4 regions of the Cupriavidus sp. 8B genome follow, and region 4 is predicted to be linked to each of the others. Evidence: predicted binding sites of a transcription regulator. Region 4 holds the regulator's gene; each other region holds the start of a gene.

Region 1 (4,857 bases), on a different contig from region 4:
CAGCGTGCTGCTGGCGGCACTGTCCACCATGGCGCGCAGGCTGTTGTTCAGGGTGAGCGCTTCGAGCACGTCGGGCTTGACCGTGACCGGCTTGCCGCTGATCGCATCCACCAGCTTGTCTGCGTCCTGGCGCACCATGCCGACGCCGGGCGCGTATTGCAGCGTATCGTCCTGCAACGCCTTGAGAATGGGGCCGGCCTGCGCCACCGGTGCCTTGGTCAGCGCGGTGATCGCGGCGGTCTTGGCATCGAAGTCGTCTTCGGCCAACGGCTTCAGGTCGGCCTGCGTCAGCGGCGCGGCCCACAGCGGGCACGCGGCCAGCAGGAGCAGCGCGGCCAGCATGGCGCGCAACCGTGAAGCGAGAGAGAACGATAAGGGTCGGTGCATAAGGTTTGCAGAGTCGCGCGCGACGAAGCACGCGCGTCACCTTGATCGGCGTGACGATTTGCCGCCCACCGCGCCGAAGCGGCGGACAGCATGGGAAGCGGCAAAGACACTGCCAGGCTCCCTCCCCTCCCTCACCAGCCACGAGGCAAGAGAGAGAGGAAGAGAGCGCTGAGCGAGAGCCCTTGCTTACATCACCTTGTCCGGCTTGCCTTCGTTACCCGCGATGAACGGGCTCCACGGCTGCGCACGCACGGCCTTCGGGGTCTTCCACACCACCGTGAACTGGCCATCGCCCTTGACCTCGCCGATCATCACCGGCTTGTACAGGTGATGGTTCTCGCCCATGGTCAGGGTGAAGCCGTCCGGGGCCTTGAAGGTCTGGCCGTACATGGCGGCGCGGACCTTGTCGGTGTCGGTGGTGCCGGCCTTCTTCACGGCTTGCGCCCACATATGGATGCCCACGTAGGTGGCTTCCATCGGGTCGTTGGTCACGCGCTTGTCGCCGCCCGGCAGGTTGTTGGCCTTGACCCACGCCGCCCATTGCTTCTTGAAGGCTTCGTTTTCCGGGTTCTTGACCGACATGAAGTAGTTCCATGCGGCCAGGTGGCCCACCAGCGGCTTGGTGTCGATGCCGCGCAGTTCTTCCTCGCCCACCGAGAACGCCACCACCGGCACGTCCTTGGCCTTCAGGCCGGCGTTACCCAGCTCCTTGTAGAAGGGCACGTTGGAGTCGCCGTTGATGGTGGAGATCACCGCGGTCTTGCCACCCTGCGAGAACTTCTTGATGTTGGCGACGATGGTCTGGTAGTCGCTGTGGCCGAACGGCGTGTAGACCTCTTCGATATCCTTGTCCGCCACGCCCTTGCTCTTCAGGAAGGCACGCAGGATCTTGTTGGTGGTGCGCGGGTAGACGTAGTCGGTGCCGAGCAGGAAGAAACGCTTGGCGCCGCCGCCTTCCTTGCTCATCAGGTATTCCACCGCGGGAATGGCCTGCTGGTTGGGCGCCGCGCCGGTGTAGAAGACGTTCTTGGACATCTCCTCGCCCTCGTACTGCACCGGATAGAACAGCAGCGAGTTCAGCTCTTCATAAACGGGCAGCACCGACTTGCGGGACACCGAGGTCCAGCAGCCGAACGTGACGGCGACCTTGTCCTTGGTGATCAGTTGGCGCGCCTTCTCGGCAAACAGCGGCCAGTTGGAAGCGGGATCGACCACGACCGGCTCAAGCTTGCGGCCAAGCACGCCGCCGCTCTTGTTGATCTCGTCGATGGTCATCAGCGCCACGTCCTTGAGCGAAGTCTCGGAAATGGCCATGGTGCCGGACAGCGAATGCAGGATACCGATCTTGATCGGTTCCTTGGACTGCGCCATTACCAGCGGGCTCACGCCTGCCGTTGCAAACAAGGCCGCGGCGGCTACCGCCGACAGCTTCAGCATGTCACGTCTTTTCATTGCAGCTCCCAGATTGTCGTGTTGGATAAAGGAACAACGCACCCCGGGTACACCTTCTGCAACTAGCATGCCATGGCATACAAGCTTGTATACATGGCTGTGCACACGGTCTGGCGAGCCTTCAGCGGTCGCAATGCCGCACATCGCACCACGATAGTGCGCAAGCGTCACGCACCAAGCCTGTGCGCCGCCGCCGGCTGACTCAGATTGGGGCACATGGCGGTGCGTATGTTGCGCCGTGACTTGCCCGAATCCGGAATCGGCACTATGGTGGCCTCTCGATTGCGCGCCACGGCGTTGCCGGATGAGCCGCAACTACCAAGTAAAAGCACGATGGAGACAGCCCATTGAAAGCGTCAACGACGCCCGGCGCGGACCAGATCGTCATCATCGGCGCCGGCGTGGCCGGCATGTGCATGGGCATCCGGCTCAAGCAGGCCGGCATCGATGACTTTGTCATCCTGGAGAAGGCCGGCACGGTAGGCGGCACCTGGCGGGACAACACCTACCCGGGCTGCGGCTGCGACATCCCCTCCCATCTCTACAGCTTTTCGTTCGCGCCCAAGCCGGACTGGTCCAGCGCGTACTCGCCCCAGCCGGAGATACACCGCTACCTGCAGCATTGCGCCGAGCGCTTCGGGCTGCTCGGGCATATCCGCTTCGGCATCGAGGTCACCGAGGCACGCTACGACGAAGGCGCCTGCCTGTGGCAGGTGAGCACAGGTAACGGCGACACCATCGCCGCGCGCATCCTTGTCAGCGGCACCGGGCAGCTCAACCGTCCGCTGGCGCCGGACATCCCGGGGCTGGACAGCTTTGCCGGCACGGCCTTCCATTGCGCGCGCTGGCGGCATGACGCCGACCTGCGCGGCAAGCAGGTCGCGGTGATCGGCAACGGTGCCAGCGCGCTGCAGTTCATTCCACGCATCGCGCCGGAAGCGGGCAAGCTGACGGTGTTCCAGCGCAGCGCCAACTGGGTGCTGCCGCGCAACGGCGAGGCCTATACCGCCGAGCAACAGGCGCGCTTCGGGCGTCACCCGTGGACGGCGCGGCTGCATCGCTGGCACCTCTACCTGCAGCGTGAGCTGCGCTTCGGGCGCATGCAACGGGACAGCGGGCGCAACCGGGAACTGGAAACGCTGGCGCGCCGCTACCTGGCGCACATGATTGCCGACCCCGCGCTGCGCGCCAAGCTCACGCCGGACTACCCGATCGGCTGCAAGCGCATCCTGATATCCGACGATTTCTACCAGGCGCTCAAGCGGCCTAACGTCCAGGTCGAGACCACCCGCATCGCCCGCGTCGACGCCGACGCCGTGGTCACCGCCGACGGCGCCAGGCATCCGGCCGACGCCATCATCTTCGCCACCGGCTTCGACGCCCGCTCCTTCCTCGCGCCGATCCGCATCCACGGCCGCCATGGACGCACCCTGGCCGATCAGTGGCGCGAGGATCCCGAGGCCCATCTGGGCATGACGGCGCCGGGATTTCCCAACCTGTTCGTGCTGTACGGCCCCAATACCAACCTGGGCCACAACTCCATCATCTTCATGCTCGAGTGCCAGGCGCGCTATGTCCTGCAGTGCATCCAGGCCTGCCGCTCAGCGCGCTTCGCCTCCATGGAAGTGCGCCCGGAGGTGGTGACGCGCTTCAACCAGGCATTGCAGGCGGCCATCGGCCAGACCGCGTGGGCCGGCTCGTGCAGCAGTTGGTACAAGTCGGCGAGCGGCAGGGTCATCAACAACTGGTCGAGCCATGCCACCGCCTATTGGTGGAAGACGCGCAAGCCGGACTGGGGGCACTTTGTGCTGCGCCACGCCGGCAAGCCGTCATAGCGTTGCCCCGCCAGCGACGAGGGCCGCTACATCACAGGCTCGCAGTTCACGGTCGATGGCGGCACCACTGCCCAGTAAGCCTGCCGCGTCATTTTGCCAAACCAGCCCGCCAGGAGAAGCCTATGGAGTTCGCCATGCAACGTCTGGCCATCGCGTCGGAACCCATCCAGACCAGCCTGATCGAGGCCGGCACCGGCCGCCCCACCCTGCTTGTGCACGGCACCAGTTCCAGCGCGGAGACCAACTGGGCCGCGCTGCTGCCCGGGCTCGCGCAGCGCAGGCGCTGCCTGGCGCTGGACCTTGCGGGCTCCGGCGAAACCCGCGACGACGGCGGGCCGCTGACGCTCGATGCGCTGGTGGGACAGGTGCGCGCCTGCATGGCGCTTGCGGGCGATGCGCCCGTGGACCTGGTCGGCTATTCGCTTGGCGGGGTGGTGGCCGCCGCCGCGGCTGCGCTGATGCCGGAGCGCGTGCGGCGCCTGGTGGTGTTCGGCGCCTGGGCGCGCACCGATAGCCGCATGCGCCTGCTGTTTGCGCTGTGGCAGTCGCTGGCGCAGTCGGACCGCAAGCAACTGGCGCGCATGATCCTGCTCAACGGCGTATCGGAGCACTTCATCGCACCCATGGACGACGCCACCGTCGAGGGCATCCTGCGGCGTTTCGGCGCAGGCTTGGCGCCCGGCAGCGACCGCCAGGCCGCGCTCGACGCCACCATCGACATCACACCGCTGCTGGCACGCATCCGCGCCGCCACGCTTGTGATCGGCATGCGCCACGACCAGATGGTGCCGCCGGCGCATTGCCGCGCGCTTGCCGAGGCGCTTGGCGACGCCAGCTACGCGGAGATCGACAGCGGGCACCTGGTGATGCTGGAGCAACCCGAGCGCCTGCTCGCACTGATCGAGCAGCACCTGGACTGAGCGACCACCAGCACAAGCGCACACCAAGCCGACACGTTGAACCGATCCTGAGGCTGACCGATGAATACACTTCCGACCTACCAGCCACGCAGCGCCTGGGCCATGGCCTCGATGCTGACCTGGCTTTCGCTGATCAACTTCCTCGACAAGATCGTGCTGGGCATGGTCGCGGTGCCGCTGATGGCGGACCTGAAGCTTGCGCCGGCCGAGTTCGGCCTGATCGCCAGCAGCTTCTTCTGGCTGTTCTCGCTATCCACCGTGCT
Region 2 (4,857 bases), on a different contig from region 4:
GCTGCGAGGCGTGCCTGGCCAGGCTTGCCGAGCAACTGGGGCCGGCCGTCATGCGAGGCACGCAGATCGTGCTGCCGGACCCCGCTTTGCGGCATGGCGACCGGCTGGCTACCGGCGGCACGGCATGGGAGGTACAGGTCCACGCGGCGGCACACAGCGCTTCGGATACGGTGCTGTATGCACCGCGGCGGCGGCTGCTATGCGTGGGCGGCCTGGCTTACCGCGAACGCGTTCCGGAGATGCAGGAGGCTTCCTTGCAGGGCTGGCGGCGCGCGCTTCGTGCACTCTCGGTCCTGCCGGCCGATGTCGTGGTGGGCACCGCGGTGGGGACGCCGGCGCAGATGTTGGCGCCGACGCTGGCTTATCTCGATGCGCTGGCCGAGGGCATTGCCGGCGCGCTGGCAGCGGGCGGCGACGCGGCGCGGATGCCCGGCCCGGCGGCAGGCAAGCCCTACTGCCGTTGGCGCTATTTCGCTTCGCGCCACCCCTTGAACGTGCAGCACGCCTGGCGCGAGCTGGAGGACCTGTGGATGCACGGCGAGCCGCTGGCCTGAGCGCCGCCCGCGGCGTAGCGGGTGTTGGGGGCAAGTGCGCACGGACCGCGCCCCACCAGGGGTAGCGACCGGCGCTTAGGGGGCGCTCAGCCTTCGTGATGGGGCAGCGCGCTGGCCTCATCCATTTTCCGGTAGACCGTGTTGCGCGAGATGCCCAGCGCCTTGGCTGCTGCGGAGATATTGCCGTGGTGCGCCTTGACCGCGGCGATGACGGCCAGCGATTCGACGTCGGCCAGGCGGGTCGGTTGGGCGCGCGGCGCCATTTCCAAGGCGCAAGTGCGATCCGGTGGGGCGTCCGGTGCCACCGCAGCGCCGGGGGGCACGCTGGCGACCCGGCGCGCCTGCCGGTCTTCCAGGAAGTCATCGGGCAGGTGGTCCTCGGTGATCTCGGTCTCGCCTTCGGCCATCAGCCGCGCGGTGCGCAGCAAGTTGCCAAGCTGGCGGATATTGCCCGGCCAGTGATAGGTGCGGAACATCTCCATTACCGATTCACTGATGCGCAGCACACTGGCTTCCTGGCCCTCGTGCAACAACTTGTTGGCCACTACATCAAGGTCGCTGCGTTCGCGCAACGCCGGCAACCGCACCACGAGGCCGTTCAGGCGATAGTAAAGGTCTTCCCGGAACAGGCCATTTGCTACCTGATCGCGCATATTGCGATTGGTGGCGCAAACCACCGAAACATCGACATGGATCACCTTGCTGCTGCCCAGCGGCGTGATCGCGCGCTCCTGAAGCGCACGCAGCATGCGCGCCTGCAGGTGCAGCGGCATATCGCCGATTTCGTCGAGGAATAGGGTGCCCCCGTTGGCGAGCAGCATCTTGCCGATGCCGCCCTTCTTGCGGGCGCCGGTGAAGGCGCCTTCCTCGTAGCCGAACAGCTCGGATTCGATCAGCGTCTCGGGAATCGATGCGCAGTTGACCGCAATGAAGGGCCCGGCATGGCGCGGGCTGTCGGCGTGGATGGCGCGCGCCAGCAGTTCCTTGCCGGTGCCGGTTTCCCCCAGCACCATAACGGGAATATCCTTTCCGATTACCTTACGCAGCTTGGTGATGACGCCCTTGATCTGGGCGTCGCCGGTGTCGAGGTCGTCCAGGCCGGCGCACCGCTGCGCCGGGGCTGTGGCCGGGCGGCGGGGCAGGGCGGCGGCTTCATGCATGCCGTGCGCTTCCCGCGCCTCGGCACCGCCGGGAACGGTGGCAGTGGATGCCTTCCACTGAATGCGCGCACTGACCTTGACACCGCTCGGAAGCGGCAAGCGTACTATGCCTGCGGGCGCCCTGCGCTCTGTGTCGAACAATTGCGACATCGACAGGCCGAACAGCGAAGAGAACGTGTGCGCGTGCAGTGCGCTAACCGACAACCCGAGCTGGAACTGCGCGCTACGGTTGGCGGAGAGGAAGCGGCCGCCCGGCGTAAAGGAGGCGATGCCTTCGACCAGGGTGCCGATGAACTCGGCGCGGGAGTGGAAGCGCACGCAGACCATGTCCTGGAAGGCATTGGCAAAGAGCTGGTTCTCGATCATTTGCGCGGACATCCGCACCAGCGCCATGGTGTGCTTGTGGAATCCGCGCTGATCGCCCGTTACATCCAGCGCGCCGACGGTCTTGCCGTAGGCGTCGAGGATGGGCATGCAAGAGCAGGTGAGGAAGCGGTTGGCCTCCAGGAAATGCTCCGCGCCGTGTACCAGCGTGGCCTTGTTCTCGGCCAGCGCGGTGCCGATGGCATTGGTGCCGCGGCTTTCCTCCGACCACAGCGCTCCGGGCTGCAAGGCCACCTTGTTGGCCTTGGCCAGGAAATCGTCATCGCCCAGCGAGTGCAGGATCAGGCCGGCGGCGTCCGTCAGGATCACCATGCTCTGCGTGTTGACGATCTGGTCATAGAGCGTCTCCATCACCGGCAGAGCGTAGGTGAACAGCGACTGGCTGCGCTCTATCTGGGTCTTCAGCTCGCTCTGCAGCACCGGGCAGAAGTCCGGCGACTCATAGGGACGCAAGCCATAGGACTCGGAACGCTGGTGGGCCTGGGCGATCAGGTCGGGCCGGTTGCCCTCCTCCGCGCTGGCCGATGCGGCCGGCGTGGCGACGGGCTCATGCTGGCCGGCGGCCGCTTGGAAAGTCATTTTCTGTCTCCTGTGGAAATCGCCCGCGATCTGTGCGCGGGTCGCGCCGGGTCCTGGCGTGGTCGACAGGGCCCGGAAGTGTTGCGTCATGAAGCAAAACGCTTGCCAGGTGTTGCATTCCAGGGCACTTGTTCAGGAATGCTGCGCTGCACGCCAGCCATTTGCCGGGGCCGGGGCCGGTTTATGGCCCACATAGCGCTTGGTATGGCTTTTGCGGAAGTCACCTCCAAAACATGGTTCAACGACTGGAGGTGACCCTGATGAAAACACCACGCCGCATGCTTGTCCTGCTCTCGGTCTGCACGCTTTTGTCCGGGGCGATCCCCGCGACTGTCTCCGCCCATGGCGACGTCACGCCGCAAGCCGTGGATACCAAGACACTACCTCAACTAGGTGAGCAATGGCGTCCGGATAATCCATACCGGACCGGAGATGCGCAGCAAGAAGCCATGCGTATCGGTACGTCGGCCTACAATCAGAACTGCGCGCGCTGCCATGGGCTGGAAGCGGTGTCGGGCGGCATCGCGCCGGACCTGCGCAAGCTCGACGGCGATTGCACGTCGCTGGCCGACGCGAAGAAGAAGCAGGCGTGCATGGGCGAGATCTCGCAGTACTTCACCACCACCGTGCGCAAGGGGCGCACTCGCGACGGCCGGGTCTACATGCCGCCGTTCGAAGGCGTGCTGAGCCAGGAAGCGGTCTGGGCGATCAAGACCTATCTGGAATCGCGGCGCGAATAAGGGTGTTGGCCCCCCGGCGCCCAAGGGCGTTGAGCCGGAAACCGGACGGCATTGCCGGCCTGATCCAGGAATGACTGGATTCACGGATTCACGGATTCACGATCAATACAAGAGACCAGGAGACTTCCCATGCGCGCCTGTCCTGTCCGGGACGCCGCTCCGTCCAAGCCCGTCCCATTGCCTTCCCGTCGCCTGGGCGGCGCCCTGTTGGCGCTCGCAGCGCTGCTTTGCGCACAGCCCTCGCTGGCGGATATGGCGAAGATCCGCCAGAGCGTTACCTTGAAGGTCGCGGTCTATAAAGGCCTGCCGCCATTCTCTACCGAGCAGGGCAACCCGCTGCCCGGCATTGACGTCGCGCTGGCCAAGGCCCTTGGCAAGCAGATGGGGCTGTCCGTATCGCTGCTGCCCTTCGATGCCGATGAGAACATGTCGGACGACTTGCGCAGTATGGTCTGGCGTGGCCACTACCTGGGCTACGGGCCGGCGGACGTGATGCTGCACGTGCCGGTCGACCGCGCGTTCATGCGCGAGAACGACAAGGCGCTGATCTTTGCGCCTTACCACCGCGAGATGTTCGTGCTGGTTCATGACCGGGAGCGCATTCCCGAGGTCCGGCACCTGGAGGACCTGGCCGGCCAGCCGACCGGCGCGGAGGCGGGCTCGGCCGGCGCCAACGCTCTGCTGTCAGGGGCGCAGGGCGCGCTGCGCGACAAGGTGAAGATCTATGCCGGAGCCGATGTGGCCCTGCGCGCGTTGTTTGCCGGTGAGATCGCCGCTGCAATGGTCACGCGCGCCCAATACGAAAGCGCACTGAAGGCGTCCGGCCAGTCTGCCGCGCGCTTTGCCACGGTGGACGTGGCTTCGCCACTGCTGCCCGCGCGCGGCTGGGCCATCGGCATGGCCGTCAAGGCCGACGAGCGCGAGCTTGCCGATTCGTTGCGCAACGCGCTGGATGAGCTCCGCCGCAGCGGCGAGCTGCAGCAGATCTTCGCGCAGTACGGTGTGTCGTTGCAAACGCCATGAGATTCTCCTGCTGTTGGGCGTGCGGAACTCGACCTGGCATCAAGTGAGGATTGGCCAAAGGGTAGGGCGCGCAGCCTCTCAAGGTCATGGCCGTTGAAGTGATCGAGCGCAAAGCGGTGCCAGCGGCTCGGCCTGTAATGGTCCTCTGGCGCGTGTCTCGGAAATGGCCCTGGGGGCCGGCTGCCACCTGACTACTCGAACGTCACATCTTTACTACACTTCAGGAGAGCGGATCCCGTCATCCGACGCAATGCTGGAAGTCTTGTTTGGTGGGCCTCCATCAGCGTTGGTCCCGAGCCAACGCTCGAGCAAGCGCTGGTTACGACACTCCACGCGACACCCGCGCAAGCCGGTACCCGGCGGGTATGCTCCGGTCCGCGTCACTAGGGAGCTTTGGGATGGCTGGGAATATCCGTA
Region 3 (4,857 bases), on a different contig from region 4:
TATTGCGCTTGCGGTCGACCGTGCGCACCACGTGCAAGGTCTTGAACAGGATCGACATGCGTTCGGAAAACACATTGTCCTGCTGGCGCAGCGGCCCCTTGAACGTGATCGGCCCGACCTGGCGGCAGGCAATGGAGCTTTCCGGCGGATCTTCGGCCATGCCCAGCGAGCCCTTGATGCCGCCGGTGCGGGCACGCGACACGTAACAGGTCACGCCCTCGACCAGCGGGTCGTCATAGGCTTCGATCACGACCTTGTCGGAGCCGGTCATGCGGAAATTGGTGCTCACGCTGCCGATTTCCTCGGCATGCGCGGCCGGCGCCAGCAGCGCCAGGGCCGCCAGCAGGCCACTCAGGCCCGCCAGGGGCCACAGCGGCCTACGGGAAACGCAATGGGTATGCCCGGATTGCATGGCCATGCTGCCCACCTCAGGACACCGTGCCGGTGATTTCATCGTGCCGTTTTTCCATTTCCTGGCGCAACTGGCGGCGCAACTGGGCCGCGGCAAAGCGCTGGCGCTCGACTTCGTCGCGGGGCACCAGCGGCGGCACTTCGGCGGGAGCGCCATTGTCGTCCACCGCCACCATGGTGAAGTAGCAGCTGTTGGTATGGCGAACCAGCTTGCTGCGGATGTTCTCCGTGATCACCTTGATGCCGATCTCCATGGAACTGCGGCCGGTAAAGTTGACTGCCGCCAGGAACGTCACCAGTTCACCCACGTGGATGGGCTGGCGAAACACGACCTGGTCGACCGACAGCGTGACCACATAGCGCCCGGCATAGCGGCTGGCACAGGCGTAGGCCACCATGTCGAGGTACTTGAGGATGGTGCCGCCGTGCACATTGCCGGAGAAATTAGCCATGTCCGGCGTCATCAGCACGGTCATGGAAAGCTGGTGGGACAGGTCATTCATGATGAGAATCCGGAATATGGAAGCGGCCGGGCCGACCCGCGGTGCGGGTCGAAAGGCTGGCGCCGACGATCGGCAGTTTAACCCGGAACGATCGCCCTGCCTTGCCCCCGAGAAGGTCGAAAAGCACCCCGGCACCAATAAAAAAACGGCCCAACGGGCCGCCTTCTTGTTTGCGCCTGGGGCGCGGACTACTTATTTCTTCTTGTTCACAGCGTCCTTGAACCCTTGGCCGGCAGAGAACTTGACCGTCTTGGCGGCCGGAATCTTGATGGTCTCGCCAGTACGCGGATTGCGTCCGGTACGCGCAGCACGCTTGCCGGAGCTGAAGCTGCCGAAGCCCACCAGCGTTACCGAATCACCCTTGGCAACCGCCTTCTTAATGTTGTCCAGAGCGGCATTCAGCGCGCGCTCCGCTGCAGCATTGCTCAGTTCCGCGTCAGCGGCGATGGCAGATACCAGTTCACCTTTATTCATGGCTGATTTCCCTTGTTGGTCGTCTTGATCGGAGTGTCTGCCACGCGGCAAATTACCGATCGGCGCAGTCTAATCCGCGCTTTACGCATTGGGCAATCCCCAGTGGCACCAATGCAACGAAAAAAGCCGCAAATCCTTGAGTCAAGCGCCTTTGCGGGGAATTTACCCCTCCTTTTCCGTGCTTTAAAATGCGGTCATCAAGGGTAATGGTCATTCGAATGCGCGTACGGGATGCAATGCGCCGCTTGAACAAGGCCAGGCCATTCCTGCGCGCACCGTGCCGCCCCGGAGAGCACCTTACCGGCCAGATGGGCGGCATGCAGATGGCTGCGGACGGCCCTGACACGAAGAACCATTATGGTGCATTAGCCGACAGGCGCGCGCCCCAAAACGAAGCATTGCATCATTTTGGCGCAACCCTCACGCTCCTGGCATCCCCATCGCATGACGGATCGCTTCCCGGATCCTGCTTCGCAATCCGCACCGCGTCCCATCGAGCGCGACAATCCGGTGCAAAACCCACCAACACGGTGCAGAATCCTGGCCGCCACGCCCCAGACTGGTACGCTTTTTGCATCCGTGTGCTCCCATTTTGCGCATTGAGGATTGTATGGACAAATGGAAGAGCGGCACCGATGCCCTGTTCATCTTGCTAGGGGCGATCATGGTGCTCGCCATGCACGCGGGCTTTGCGTTCCTGGAGCTGGGCACGGTGCGCAAGAAGAACCAGGTCAATGCACTGGTCAAGATATTGGTGGATTTTGCCGTTTCCACGATCGCCTATTTCTTTATTGGCTACACCGTGGCCTATGGGGTCGAGTTCTTCACCAGCGCCCACGCGCTGGCGGAGAGGAGCGGCTATGAGCTGGTGAAGTTCTTTTTCCTGGCCACGTTCGCCGCCGCCATACCGGCGATTATTTCTGGCGGGATTGCGGAGCGCTCGCGCTTCAATCCGCAGTTGGTGGCAACCTTCGTGCTGGTTGGCCTGGTCTACCCCTTCTTCGAGGGCATCGCCTGGAACAACCGCTTCGGGGTGCAGGACTGGATCGCCTCGGTCGCGGGCGCGCCATTCCACGACTTCGCCGGCTCCGTCGTGGTCCACGCCATGGGCGGCTGGATCGCGCTTCCCGCCATCCTGCTGCTGGGCGCGCGCCGCGGCCGCTACCAGAAAGACGGCCGCATCAGCGCGCACCCGCCCTCTAACATCCCGTTCCTGGCGCTGGGCGCATGGGTGCTGGCGGTAGGCTGGTTCGGCTTCAATGTCATGAGCGCGCAAACCGTCGACAAGATCAGCGGGCTGGTGGCCATCAACTCCCTGATGGCCATGGCCGGCGGCACCCTGGCGGCCTGGGCAGCCGGCCGCAACGATCCGGGCTTTGCCTACAATGGCCCGCTGGCCGGGTTGGTGGCGGTCTGCGCGGGTTCGGACCTGATGCATCCGCTAGGCGCACTGCTGACCGGCGCGATCGCAGGCGGGCTCTTCGTCTACCTGTTTACGCTGGCCCAGAACAAATGGCATATCGATGACGTGCTGGGCGTCTGGCCGCTGCACGGGCTGTGCGGCGCATGGGGCGGCATTGCCGCCGGCATCTTCGGCACCCAGGCGCTCGGCGGCATCGGCGGTGTTTCGCTGGGCGCTCAGCTCATCGGCACCCTGCTCGGCATCGTGATCGCCCTGGTGGGTGGCACCGTGGTGTACGGCACGCTCAAGAAGGTGGTTGGCATCCGGCTTGACGCTGAATCGGAATACAACGGCGCGGACCTGTCGCTGCATCGCATCTCGGCCACGCCGGAACGCGAAACCAACTGGTAAGGCCTGGCGCGCAGGGCAATGGCGCCCTTGCGCCCCCCATTGCCCCACCTCCCGCCGCATGGCCGCAAGTGGCGCGCTGCGCCCTTCGCGGCCATTTTGTGCTTGAACTTCCGCTCGCTGCGTAGCAATAATGCGTTGCCCGCCTTCGCGCCCCGCCCCCGACGCGCCCGGGCATCCGCTGCATGTTGTTACTTGCCTGTGTACCTGCCGAGCCAGCAAGGGAGAAACGCGATGGATGCTACAACGCTGCAGAAGTACCAGGATGTTGTCGTCGCCTATGCAACGGAAGTCGGGTTCAAAGTCATCGCCGCCCTCGTCTTCTGGGTGGTTGGCCGGTGGCTGATCCACGTCGTGGTGCGGATGGTGCAGGGGTCCCTGACCAAGCAGAAGGTCGACCCGACCTTGCTGCGCTATGTCGGCTCCATCGTCACGGTGACCCTGAATATCGTGCTGGTGATCGGCATCCTGGGTTACTTCGGCATCCAGACCACCAGCTTTGCCGCGCTGATCGCGGCGGCCGGCATCGCCATCGGCATGGCGTGGTCGGGGCTGATGTCCAACTTCGCGGCAGGCGCTTTCCTGGTGGTGCTGCGACCCTTCAAGGTCGGGGATTTCGTCACCGTAGGCGGGGTGACCGGCACCGTCAGGGAGATCGGCCTGTTTGCCACCACGCTCGACGCGCCAGACAACGTCCTGACCGTGGTCGGCAACAACAAGGTCTTTGCGGACACAATCCAGAACTTCAGCGCCAACCCGTACCGCCGGGTCGAGCTCAAGGCCCAGCTGGCCGGCTGCACCGACGCCGCCGCGGCCGTCACCCTGCTCAAGGAGCGGCTGGCCGCGCTGCCCAACGTCCTGGCCGAGCCGCCGCCCGACGTGGAGATTATCGAGTTCACCCTGGTGGGGCCGGTGCTCGCGGTACGTCCGTACTGCCATACCGACCATTACTGGCAGGTGTATTTCGACAGCAACCGCGTGATCCGCGATAGTTTTGGCGAGGCCGGCTTTGCCGCCCCAATGCCAGCCCAACTGGTGGTGCTGCAAAACAGCGCGGCCGCTTAGCCGTGTATCGATGGGAGCGTGCAGCCACGCTGAGCCTGGCCGCCCTGCTACGCCAGAGGAGCCCGCATCATTCGGCGCTTTGGACCGTCGCGCCTGAACGGCCAAAGGCTCGCATCAGCACGGCGCCGGTACCGCAAACGCCCATGACCACCGCCAGCGGCAGCGCGCTGCCGTCCCGCCAGAAGCTGACGGCGGCGCCGGCCAAGGTACCCAGGGAGAATTGCAGCGTCCCCATCAGTGCCGAAGCGGTGCCGGCACGATGGCCTTGCTGGGCCATGGCCAATGCCGAGGCGTTCGGCAGGATGCAGCCGAGGCTGGCGATAAACACAAAGAAGCCCGCCAGCAGCACCGGCAGCGGCGCCAGGCCGGCCAGCACAGCCGCGGCCAGGACGAGGCCGGCCAGGCACGGCGCAAGCAGCGCGCCGCGCAGCACGTGGTCGAGCGTGCGGTTGCGCACCAGGCGCGCGTTGAGCTGCGACATGCCGATCAGGCCCAATGCGTTGGCGCCGAACACGAAGCCGTAATGGGAGGGATCGATGCCATGCAACTCGATCAGCACGAACGGCGAGCCCGCAATGTATGCAAACATTCCCG
Region 4 (4,857 bases):
CCGGCGACAAGATGATCCACTTCGAGGACGACCAGACCTACGAGGTGACGCGCCCGGCCATGCGCTCCTACGAAATCGACCGCCCGCCCGTCACTGGCCACTCCGATCGCGGCACGATGAACGCGGAAGGCTCGGTCATCGACCTGTTCGGCAATGGCTTCATCGTGCGCGCCCAGGGCACCGACCCCGCCAAGGATCCGAAGATGACGGCCGCCTCGGAGTATTTCCAGGTGCTGGTCAACGATGACATCGTCAAGACCGACAAGGCTGTCAAGCTGACCCGCGGCCCGTCGGTGATGACCGCCAACGGCCTGATCTTTAACAATGTCACTCGCGAAGTACAATTGCTGGGTAACGTACGCGGCACCATCATTACGGTGCCGCCGCCGGCAAGTCCCGCGAAGTAGCCCTGAAGCCGCCCGCGGGCTCCAGCCGCCCGCGTCAACCGCCATCACGCCAACATGAATCCATTCCTGACGACTTCGTCCTGTCGCCGCCGCAGCACGGCCGCTTTGCTGACGCTGGCAGCCGTCCTGGGCCTCGCGCTGTCCGCGCCCGCCAGCGCCGAAAAAGCCGACCGCGAAAAGCCGCTGGTCCTGGAGGCCGACAATGCCAGCTACGACGACGTCAAGCAGGTTTATGTACTGACCGGCAACGTGGTGCTGACCAAGGGCACCATGGTGCTGAAATCCGACGCGGCCGAAGTCCGTACCGATCCCGAGGGCTACCAGTACGCGGTCGCGACCTCCAAGGGCGGCAAGCAAGCCTATATCCGCCAGAAGCGCGACAACGTCGACGAGTACATCGACGGCTGGGGCGACCGCATCGAATATGACGGCAAGCAGGAGCTGTCCAAGCTGATCGGGCGCGCCCGCATGGCCCGCCTGGCCGGCGCCAAGCTGGTCGACGAGATCCGCGGCGCGGTGATCACCTATGACAGCCGCAACGAGTTCTATACGGCCAGCGGCGGCGCCGAGAACGCGACCGCGGGCAGCCCGTCCGGCCGCGTGCGCGCCGTGCTGTCGCCGCGCCAGGAGCAGCCCGCCAGCGGCGGCGCAGCCAACCCGCTGCCGCTCAAGCCGGCACCCGCCCCCGTCAACCCCTGACCTGACGCCGCCACGCCCCCAATCCACGGATTCTGCCTTGACCTTCATGACCGCTACCCAGACCGCACCGTCCCAGCCCGCCACCCTGAAGGACAGCAGCACGCTGGTCGTGCGCCACCTGAAGAAGCGCTACGGCTCGCGCACTGTGGTCAAGGATGTGTCCCTCGACGTGAAGAGCGGCGAAGTGGTCGGGTTGCTCGGCCCCAACGGCGCGGGCAAGACCACGTCGTTCTACATGATCGTGGGGCTGGTGGCGCTGGACGAGGGCGATATCGTGCTCGACGACAAGCACATCAGCGGCCTGGCCATCCATGAGCGGGCACGCATGGGCCTGTCCTACCTGCCGCAGGAAGCCTCGGTGTTCCGCAAGCTCAATGTGCAGGAAAATATCCGCGCGGTGCTGGAACTGCAGCTCAACGATGGCAAGCCCCTGGGCAAGGCCGAGATCGAGCGCCGGCTGGACACCCTGCTGGATGACCTGCAGATTGCCCACCTGCGCGACAACCCGGCGCTGTCGCTGTCCGGCGGCGAGCGCCGCCGCGTGGAAATCGCCCGCGCGCTGGCCTCCGCGCCGCGTTTCATCCTGCTTGACGAGCCCTTCGCCGGCGTCGACCCGATCGCGGTCGGCGAAATCCAGCGCATCGTCAGCTTCCTCAAGGCGCGCAATATCGGCGTGCTGATCACCGACCACAACGTACGCGAGACGCTGGGCATCTGCGACCACGCCTACATCATCAGCGAGGGCGCGGTGCTGGCGTCCGGCCAGCCTGAAGACATCATCGCCAACGAGTCGGTGCGCAAGGTCTACCTGGGCGAGAACTTCCGCATGTAAAGGCGCGCGCGGCGCCTGCCGCGCATCGGCCCCCCGGGCGGCTTCGGTGTCGCCTTTCATCCTTCAAACGATCATGCGACGCCAGCGATAGCAATTTCCGTTCCACCAGTACGGAAGTTGGGCATAAAATAGGTCGCATGAAACCGTCGCTACAGCTCCGCCTCTCGCAGCATCTCGCGCTTACGCCGCAACTCCAGCAGTCGATCCGGCTGCTGCAACTGTCCACGCTTGAACTGCAGCAGGAAGTGGAACAGGCGCTGACCGAGAACCCCTTGCTCGAGCGCGAGAACGACTGGCTCGACAGCCCGTTGCGCGTGTCCTCGGACGGCTCGGTGAACCTCCAGAGCGCGCCCGCGCCAGCGCCCGCCGATGGCCAGGGCACCAGCGAAAACCGCCCCGATGGCGCCCCCGAAGCCGACGACAGCTATTCCGACAGCAACGAGGATTACGGCAACGACTGGAGCCTGGACGATTTCGCCCGCCGCCCGCAAGGCGAAGACGACGAAAAAACACCGATGCAGCTGCGCGACGCCGAGCCCACGCTGCGCGAACACCTCATGGAGCAGCTGGCGCCGCTCAAGATTTCCCTGCGAGACAAAGGGCTGGCCATCTTCCTGGTCGAATCCCTGGACGATGACGGCTACCTGAGCGCCACGCTCGAGGAAATCTGCAGCGAGCTGCCGGAGGAGCTCGAGTTCGAGGTCGACGAGATCCAGGCCGTGCTTACGCTGCTGCAGAGCTTCGATCCACCGGGCGTCGGGGCGCGCAACGCAGCCGAGTGCCTGGCGCTGCAACTGCGCAGGCTCAAGCATCCGCAGCGCGAACTGGCGCTGAGCATCGTCACCAATCACCTGGAGCTGCTGGCGGTGCGCGATTACACGCGCCTGAAAAAAGCCCTGCAAGTGGACGAGCCGGAACTCAAGGCGGCGCATGAACTGATCCGCTCGCTCGCGCCCTATCCCGGCCATGCCTACAGCCGGCCGGAAGCCGACTTCGTGGTACCCGATGTTTTCGTTCGAAAGTTGAGCGGCGGATGGATCGCCCATCTCAACCCGGATGTGATGCCGCGGCTACGTATCAACGACATGTACGCGCAGATTTTGCGCGGTGCAAAAGGCGATGCCGGCGCGGCGGGACTGCAGCAAAAGCTGCAGGAAGCACGCTGGTTGATCAAGAATATCCAGCAGAGGTTCGACACGATATTGCGCGTCGCACAAGCCATTGTCGAACGTCAAAAGAACTTCTTCACCCACGGTGAAATTGCGATGCGCCCCTTGGTTTTGCGGGAGATTGCCGATACACTGGGTTTACACGAGTCCACCATCTCTCGGGTGACTACCAATAAGTACATGGCAACGCCGATGGGGACTTTCGAGCTGAAGTATTTTTTCGGCTCTCACGTATCCACAGAAACCGGCGGCGCGGCCTCATCAACGGCAATCCGTGCGTTGATCAAGCAATTGATAGGAGCCGAAGACGCTAGGAACCCCTTGTCCGACAGCCGGATTGCCGAATTGCTCGGCGAGCAAGGCTTTGTGGTAGCACGGCGTACCGTTGCCAAATACCGCGAAGCGCTCAAGATTCCCGCGGTCAATCTCCGTAAGACTTTGTAGCCGAGCTGCATCGCCTGCCTGATGCAGCTCTTTCAGAAGGAGAAACGCTATGAACTTCAAGATCAGTGGACACCACTTGGACATCACGCCCCCTCTGCGTGAGTACGTGGAAACGAAACTGGAGCGTATCGTCAGGCATTTCGATCAAGTCATTGGCGTAAGTGTGCTGCTCTCTGTCGACAATACAAAAGAAAAGGACCGGCGGCAGTACGCGGAAATCAATCTACATCTCAAGGGCAAGGACATCTTTGTCGAAGCGCATCATGAAGACCTGTATGCCGCTATCGACGCATTGGTCGACAAGCTCGACCGGCAGGTGATTCGCCACAAGGATCGCGTGCAAAGCCACGACCGTGAAGCGGTCAAGTACCAGATGGCCGCATCCCAGATGCAGCAATGACCGTGCCTGGCGGCCCACATACCGGGCCGTCGGTGTCAGTCCATTGAAAACGGAATCAAGCCGCGCCCAGCGCGGCTTTTTCGTTCCAGCCTCCCCCCTTCGGGCCACGCAGGGGATTCCGCAACGCATATGTACCGGTGTATGCTGTGCCATACATAGTTGATTTGCCTGGCCATTTCCGTGCATGCGGCACCGCTTCAGCGCCTCGGCTATTGCAATGCACAAAGCGGCAGCGGGCCTGCTCTATAATGGCCAGACGCCCGACACCGGCATGGGGACACCCGGTGGAAACATCGGGCCTTGGTTTTTATCTTCTTTCCGCCCGGCGGGACGCCTCCTTGCCCCGGGCCTGCTTTCTAGAAAACCCTGCGCATTCCACATGAATCGTTTGGCTAAATTGCTGCCACCCGGCAACATCAACCTCGACGTCAGCGTCACCAGCAAGAAGCGCGTGTTCGAACAGGCCGGGCTCCTCTTCGAGAACAACCATGGCGTTGCGCGCGCGACCGTGACCGACAACCTGTTCGCCCGCGAGTCGCTGGGGTCCACCGGCCTTGGCGCCGGGGTTGCGATCCCCCACGGCCGCATCAAGGGACTGAAGCAGCCGCTGGCCGCCTTCATGCGCCTGGCCGAGCCGATCCCCTTCGAGTCGCCCGACGGTAAGCCGGTAGCGCTGCTGATCTTCCTGCTGGTGCCCGAACAGGCCACCCAGCAGCATCTGGAAATTCTCTCCGAGATCGCCCAGTTGCTGTCCGACCGCGAGATGCGCGAAGGACTGGCTACCCTGCCCACCCCCGACGACGTGCACCAGTTGCTGACGCAATGGCACCCTTGATCCGCCACTGAAAGCCCGTCCCTGAAAGCACCCGAATGGAACTCACTGGCGTCACCTCGCAGTCGATCTTC

Evidence for each region. Region 4 encodes sigma-54, which starts transcription at its own class of promoters, with help from an activator protein. Its sites were predicted from a motif close to TGGCANGNAANCTGCTTT; they were not measured.
Region 1: urtA (urea ABC transporter substrate-binding protein) is a predicted target of sigma-54. The motif match lies at 1,895-1,912, and genes of this name have one in related genera.
Region 2: pedF (cytochrome c-550 PedF) is a predicted target of sigma-54. The motif match lies at 2,862-2,879, and genes of this name have one in related genera.
Region 3: ACYP5B_RS02370 (ammonium transporter) is a predicted target of sigma-54. The motif match lies at 1,949-1,966, and genes of this name have one in related genera.

The regions. Positions count from the first base shown of each region.
Region 1 is NZ_BAAILO010000377.1:8,737-13,593, reverse strand. Features, by position in the region: gene urtB (urea ABC transporter permease subunit UrtB) at 1-387, opposite strand, end outside; gene urtA (urea ABC transporter substrate-binding protein) at 574-1,839, opposite strand; gene ACYP5B_RS34815 (flavin-containing monooxygenase) at 2,187-3,674, shown strand; gene ACYP5B_RS34810 (alpha/beta fold hydrolase) at 3,809-4,594, shown strand; gene ACYP5B_RS34805 (MFS transporter) at 4,655-4,857, shown strand, end outside.
Region 2 is NZ_BAAILO010000653.1:34,554-39,410, forward strand. Features, by position in the region: gene ACYP5B_RS52165 (MBL fold metallo-hydrolase) at 1-554, shown strand, start outside; gene ACYP5B_RS52170 (sigma-54-dependent Fis family transcriptional regulator) at 641-2,677, opposite strand; gene pedF (cytochrome c-550 PedF) at 2,938-3,417, shown strand; gene ACYP5B_RS52180 (substrate-binding periplasmic protein) at 3,547-4,440, shown strand; gene ACYP5B_RS52185 (patatin-like phospholipase family protein) at 4,839-4,857, shown strand, end outside.
Region 3 is NZ_BAAILO010000026.1:53,995-58,851, forward strand. Features, by position in the region: gene ACYP5B_RS02355 (CreA family protein) at 1-412, opposite strand, end outside; gene ACYP5B_RS02360 (acyl-CoA thioesterase) at 429-914, opposite strand; gene ACYP5B_RS02365 (HU family DNA-binding protein) at 1,107-1,388, opposite strand; gene ACYP5B_RS02370 (ammonium transporter) at 1,999-3,201, shown strand; gene ACYP5B_RS02375 (mechanosensitive ion channel family protein) at 3,433-4,263, shown strand; gene ACYP5B_RS02380 (Bcr/CflA family multidrug efflux MFS transporter) at 4,331-4,857, opposite strand, start outside.
Region 4 is NZ_BAAILO010000211.1:69,944-74,800, reverse strand. Features, by position in the region: gene lptC (LPS export ABC transporter periplasmic protein LptC) at 1-407, shown strand, start outside; gene lptA (lipopolysaccharide transport periplasmic protein LptA) at 462-1,106, shown strand; gene lptB (LPS export ABC transporter ATP-binding protein) at 1,153-1,938, shown strand; gene ACYP5B_RS21315 (RNA polymerase factor sigma-54) at 2,076-3,551, shown strand; gene hpf (ribosome hibernation-promoting factor, HPF/YfiA family) at 3,601-3,951, shown strand; gene ptsN (PTS IIA-like nitrogen regulatory protein PtsN) at 4,331-4,786, shown strand; gene hprK (HPr(Ser) kinase/phosphatase) at 4,822-4,857, shown strand, end outside.